2 regions of the Heyndrickxia sp. FSL K6-6286 genome follow, and region 1 is predicted to be linked to the other one. Evidence: riboswitches for the same ligand, from Rfam matches in the RefSeq annotation. Region 1 holds a riboswitch; the other holds the start of a gene.
What was found. Region 1 has a riboswitch for S-adenosylmethionine ahead of MHI39_RS13655 (Fur-regulated basic protein FbpA). Riboswitches for the same ligand answer to the same signal wherever they lie in the genome.
Positions count from the first base shown of each region.

Region 1 (3,376 bases):
CTAGGTGCCATTTTAAGAACCTTTGATTTGAACAAATCAAAATGAGTATATGGAACGGAATTGATTTACTTGTCGTTTTAAGTATACCTGCCTCTTTTTCATTTACTCGAAATATTTTAAGCGTTCAATTCAATTTTGTACGTCCAAACTAAGATTTTAAAATTTAGATTAGGATATATTTCATTGAAGATAAAAAGAGTCATTTTCCAATTAAGAAGAATGACTTTTATTTAAAACTTATTCAAATAAAAAAGAAATCAATGTTATTAAGATAGAGAATCCTAATATGGTACCTACAACAAATGTATGAAATTTACGTCTCATTACTATAATGGCAATATACTCACGAATCATTGCATTTGGCCAGTAATAAAATGCCGTTTTAGAACCGATACCTTGACTATTTAGACCAGCTTTTTTTGCATATAAGCTAGCTCGGAACAGATGAAAATTGTTCGTCGTAAAGATACTATTATATTCATTTCCTTTTAAAGAATCCATGAGGTGTTTTGAAAAAAGCATATTCTGAAAAGTATTCACAGAATGAACTTCTGTCAGAGTATCTTCTATAGGAATTCCATTGTTTACGGCATAAATTTGCATCGCTTCTGCTTCGGGGAGGTTTTCATCAGGTCCTTGTCCACCTGAAAAAACTAATTTTGGTGGTAGAGTTACCGCCTTTTGTTTCCAATAAAATTCAATCGCTTTATTTATTCTACTTGCTAATAGTGGTGGAACCCTATCATTAATTAAACCACTGCCTAAAACAATAATAAAATCTTGATTGTATTTTGGCCTATTAAACTGGTTTAACATATAAGCGGTCAAAAAATTAGTTAAATGTAAAAAGAAATAAATGACAATTAATGAAGCTCCTGCATATAGAGGTTGCAAACTAGTCGATAATAAACGCTCAGGATTTATGATTTGGTTTATAAATAATATTAATAGAAAGATACCTAAAAATAATGTTAACGCATTTGAAAATCGTCTCCCCTCTTTTTTCATTAATACCCTTGCATTTAAAAATAATGCAACACTTAGAGCAAAAAAACCAAATGTTGCTATAAATAGTAAAATAGCAAATGGGAATAATGCAAAGATCATAAGGAGTTTATTACCAGTACTGTATCCTAAAATACAACAAAAAATAAGTAATGAACAAAAAAACAGGTTAAACCAAAAACCATTTATCACTCTTCTTGGATCTGATAAATAAGAACTTATAAATGTAACAAACAATAAAAGGGTAATAATTCCAATTGTTAATAGCATTGTAGACCTCAAATTTCCAAAAATAGTTTTTCGATTCATTATACATGAAAGTTATATTAGTTTTCACCTTTTTATTCATTTTATGGAATTTAAAAGGCTAGATTTTAATCAGAAATCATAAGTTGAAACAAAAAGGAGATACTATTTTATTATTCCTAAGAAAGGAGCAATTTACTATGACTAAAAAATATAATCAAGGTAGTCACAATCAAAATTCCCCCCATTTACATGGACAAACTCCAACTAGTGGAGATAATAGCAAAGGAAATAAAAGAAATAAGGATCAGAGCACGAAAACAGAATAAATTAAAATCAAACAAACCGATTTTTTTAACCGGTTTGTTTGATTTTTTACTTGGCTTTCCATACATCTTATAGCTTAAATTAATCACAATTGAGTAAAAAACCTCGAATAAACATTGTTGACAAATCGGATTAATATGCTTTAATCTGTAATTACATAAATACTTATCAAGAGAGGTGGAGGGACTGGCCCTATGAAACCTCAGCAGCAGATTCTTTTTTGAATTCTGTGCTAAATCCTGCAAGCAAATTGCTTGAAAGATAAGTTGAGGTTTATACAGTTGATCATTCCTCTTCTTATCCAATTAAAAGAAACTAACATAAGAGAGGAAATGAAAATGGAAAGATTGTTAAATGAAACAATAGAAAGTCGTCGAAACGATTTAATTAATAAGTTAATTGAAAATGGACAATACAAAAAAGATGGAAAGCATCTTTTTGAATTATCTTTATTAGATTTGGAATATGAGTATTATAAAATTACATCTAAAAATCATCCACATAGTGGAATAGACTCTATTCGATGGATTAATTTTAAATAAATAATTAATAGCCTCTTTAATTTTAAAAGGGGCTTTTTTATTTAGGCCATATTTTCAAACCTTCTTACTATTCAACTCATATCTTAACTGAAAAAGTAAGTTGAAGTTTGGCAAACCTCATAAGAACACTGAACTCTTTATTTGGTGTAAAAGCCAGAGATAATACAAAAACAACAAACGACACAAAAACAGGGTGTAGTTTTCATATTAGGGATTACTCATGCTTAAAATTTTCCATTTTCAATTCCAATTCAAAATTTCGTTTTATTACACTTCCTTTGTTTATTTCACTATATATCAATATCCGTACTCATCTACTAATTCTATTGGCCTATATACATGTACTTTCCATTTATTATACAATTCAGTTGGAATAATTAGGATGAAAAGGATGTCATGATAAAATATGGAAAGGTGAAACGATGCAGAAAAAAGAATTTTTTGACTCTAGGGCAAGAATGATTGGCTTTTCAATTTTAACTATAACATTGACACTTGTATTTGGTAGTATCACCCTTGCTATGCTTTTCGGGTCAATTACTTTGGAATTTCCAATGTTCATTCTCTCTCTCATATTAACTATAGTTCTTATACCTGTGTCCATCGTACTACTAAAAAAGGCGACAACAAACGAACCTTCCGTTGTCATTAGTACAGAAGGCATTATGATTAATGGATACATTCCTAAAATTGGATTTATCCCATGGGAAGATATCGATGGATGTATTCCATATCAAATCAATAAACAGGCAATGTTAGGTTTTATATTATTTGATGAAGATAAATACGTGAATAAATTCACGGGTATGAACAAAAAGCTTTTAGAAGCAAATAAAAGCATGGGTTACCCTGCCATAAATGTTTCCATTAATAACTTGAAGGATAAAGAAGGTTTTTTTGAAGCACTTGCTGAACAAAATATAGGTTTTTATCTTGAAGATGAACGACAAGCGTAAATACAAACAGCACCAGTATGGTTTAGTGGTGCTGTTTTTCTTGAACCTCATATTCTATAAGATTGTCGTGCATATACAACAGACTATCAATTTATATATAAATAAACTCATCAATTAGAATTAGCTACACTCTTCGTAGCTACTTTTCCCAGATCTATTGGGGTAAAAAGTGTTTATAAAACGATATTTTAATTTATAAATTTATCTCTTCTTTTTTAACTTAAATGGAAGCAATAATAATATAAACAAAATCAAGGCGGCCGCTTCTAAAGATAGAATATAATATGGATAGGGGCCAAA
Region 1 is NZ_CP152029.1:2,705,255-2,708,630, forward strand. It holds gene MHI39_RS13645 (YdcF family protein) at 238-1,275, opposite strand; gene MHI39_RS13650 (hypothetical protein) at 1,452-1,580, shown strand; SAM riboswitch class I at 1,741-1,846, shown strand; gene MHI39_RS13655 (Fur-regulated basic protein FbpA) at 1,917-2,120, shown strand; gene MHI39_RS13660 (STM3941 family protein) at 2,543-3,076, shown strand; gene MHI39_RS13665 (TIGR02206 family membrane protein) at 3,278-3,376, opposite strand, start outside.

Region 2 (3,376 bases), 1.5 Mb from region 1:
TCTTTATTCCGAAACAGTAACCAACCCATTTTTACGGATAGAAAACGTGACTGAATTGGTTCGAATCGCAAAGGAATTTCAGCTTTGCACAATGGTAGATAATACATTCGCAACTCCATATTTATTGCAGCCTTTTAAGGACGGAGTGGATATTGTGGCTCATAGCGCAACGAAATATATAGGTGGGCACAGTGATGTAACCGCTGGCGTAGTTGTTGGAGCAGAAGCATTGATGGCAAAAGCAAGACAAAAGGTAGTTAATTTGGGTACAAATTTAAGTCCCTTTGAAGCATGGCTTACTAGTAGAGGGTTAAAAACACTTGCATTAAGAATGGAGCGCCAAGCAACTAATGCTCAACTGTTAGCAGAAAGCCTAACGAATCATTCCAATGTAAAAAAAGTTTACTATCCAGAAAATCTATCAACTAAGGGAAATGGTGCGATAGTTACAATTGAATTAGGAGAAGCTGTAGATATTCATCAGTTTTTTTCCTCTTTAGGCTGGGTAAAACTTGTTCCTACATTAGCAGGAGTGGAAACAACTGTATCCTATCCGTTTGGAACATCTCATCGTAGTCTTACTTTAGAGGAGCAAGAAAGCATAGGAATCAATCAGTGGGTTATTCGCATTTCGGTAGGAATAGAAGATTCAGCAGATATTATTAAGCAATTTAAGCGTGCGATAGAAGCCGCATTATAAGATTGGTATCAAGTTTAGTATCGTTTGCTACTTTGATAAAAAGTCATGCCTTTTCACTTAGCGGCTGTTTTAAAGGGATGAAAGAAATATCCACTAAAAAGTTTTTTTAATAGAAAAAAGGTTGACGAACTATTCATCCATCTTTTATAATGCAAAACAAGAGCAATTTAAAATTTTCTAAATTTAATAATCACTCTTATCGTGAGCGGCGGAGGGACTAGGCCCTTTGAAGCCCGGCAACCTTCAAGCATTCGTGCTTGAAAAGGTGCTAATTCCTACAGATCAATTAGATCTGAAAGATAAGGGGAGGAACTGATATAATAAGCCCTCTTCTTATGAAGAGGGTTTTTTGTTTCCCCTCATTCCATACTTCTCAAATCCCACAACAGAGGAATTACTCAATGAACCTTACCTAGTTTAAGCGGCTTAATGTTATTAGCCATTGAATGTTATTTAGCCTCACCTGAATAATAAAAAGATCTAGGAGGAATTCAAAATGACAAATGAAAACTATCAACCAGAAACGTTATTACTTCATGGGGGACAGGAGCCTGATCCAACGACAGGTTCACGGGCTGTTCCTGTTTATAAGACGACATCCTATGTTTTTAAAGATACAGATCATGCCCAAGGGTTATTTGCCCTTGAACAACCTGGCTATATTTATACAAGAATTGGCAATCCAACGGTTGATGTATTTGAGCAGCGTATTGCCCTTTTGGAAGGGGGAACAGCAGCTGTTGCACTTTCATCAGGGATGGCCGCCATTGCTTTTTCTATTTTAAATATTGCTAGTGCAGGAGATGAAATTATCGCTGCTGGAAATCTTTATGGCGGGACTTTTAATCTCTTTGCAACGACGCTTCCTAGATATGGGATTCAAGTGAAATTTGTTGATGCAACTGATCCGGAAAATTTTCGGGAAGCAATCACACCAAAAACGAAAGCTCTTTTTGCAGAAATTATTGGCAATCCAAGCCTACATGTTTTAGATGTTGAGGCAGTAGCAAATGTTGCCCATGAAAATGGAATTCCGTTGATCATAGATAATACCTTCGGAACACCATATCTATCTAATCCAATAAAATGGGGTGCTGATATTGTTGTTCATTCCGCTACTAAATGGATTGGCGGACATGGTACGACAATCGGCGGTGTCGTGATTGATGGAGGTAAATTTGATTGGAATAGTGATAAATTCCCTTATTTTAAAGAGCCGGATGAAAGTTATCATGGCCTTCGATATGGCATTGATGTGCCTCAAGCAGCATTTGCCACAAAACTTCGTGTGCAGTTATTGCGTGATTTCGGTGCTAGCTTAAGTCCTGATAGTGCATTCTTATTATTACAAGGTCTTGAAACATTGCATCTACGTGTACAAAAGCATAATGAAAATGCATTGAAGATTGCCCAATTTTTACAAGATCATCCTGCCGTTGCTTGGGTTAATTATACAGGACTAGAGGAACATCCATCATATGAGCTTGCAACTAAATATTTCAAAGGTGGATTTGGTTCCATTGTCAACTTTGGGATTAAAGGTGGTCGGGAAGTAGGAAGAAAAGTCATCGATGAGATAAAATTATGGTCTCATGTTGCAAATGTGGGGGATGCAAAATCTTTAATTATCCATCCTGCATCTACTACCCATCAACAGCTTAATGCAGAGGATCTTAAACTAACAGGTGTAACAGAGGAACTGATTCGCCTTTCGGTCGGCTTGGAAGCAGTAGAGGATTTAACAGCAGATTTAGATCAAGCGATTGTAAAAGCAACAAGTGTCACAGTATAGAAATAGTAAATTTTTGCACAGTCGGTCAGGCGAATAAGGGGGATTTCTTAATGTCAGTCATAAAGGCAGCGCTTTTAGGTTTTGGAACGGTTGGTGAAGGTGTCTATACTGCAATTCACTCCCATCAACAGCAGCTTAATGAACTGCTGGGAGTAAGGGTGGAAATTGTTGCGGTATTGATTCGGGATAAAAATAAAAAGAGACACATTGAGTCGAATATACTTGTCACAACAGATTTCGAAGAGATTCTTAATATACGTGATTTGGATGTAGTTTTTGAAGCGATTGTAGGAGAGGAACCAGGTTACACGTATTTGAAGCAGGCAATTGATAAGGGCATCCATGTGATTACAGCTAATAAGGTCATGTTTGCAAAATATGGGCAGGAATTAATTCATAAAGCAAAGCAACGGAATGTAAAACTTGCATTTGAAGCAACAACGGCTGGTGGGGTTCCAATTATAAGAACCATCCAACGATTGCTGCAAGTTAATCGAATTACAAAGGTTCAAGGGATACTAAATGGCACCTCAAATTTTATTTTGACAAAAATGAGAGAGAACAAGTTGTCATTCGAGGCAGCTCTTCATTTAGCACAGCAAAAAGGCTATGCGGAGGCTGACCCGACGAATGATATTAGTGGAAAAGATGCCTTTTGTAAATTAATGATATTAAGTCAACTTGTATTTGGTGAACAGCCATGCTGGTCTGAAGTGAAAATTGAAGGAATCACTTCGATTTCCCAGCAACAAATAGAAGAAAAAGAGCATCAAGGTCAAAGATATAAACATATTGCGGAGATTTATAAAGAAGGCAAGCTGATAAAAGCTTCTGTGAAGCCGATTATTGTGGACAGTAATCACCCACTGTACTCGATTGAAGGT
Region 2 is NZ_CP152029.1:1,250,984-1,254,359, forward strand. It holds gene MHI39_RS06215 (aminotransferase class I/II-fold pyridoxal phosphate-dependent enzyme) at 1-700, shown strand, start outside; SAM riboswitch class I at 894-1,006, shown strand; gene MHI39_RS06220 (O-acetylhomoserine aminocarboxypropyltransferase/cysteine synthase family protein) at 1,197-2,492, shown strand; gene MHI39_RS06225 (homoserine dehydrogenase) at 2,543-3,376, shown strand, end outside.
Region 2: another riboswitch for S-adenosylmethionine. It lies ahead of MHI39_RS06220 (O-acetylhomoserine aminocarboxypropyltransferase/cysteine synthase family protein); the one in region 1 lies ahead of MHI39_RS13655 (Fur-regulated basic protein FbpA).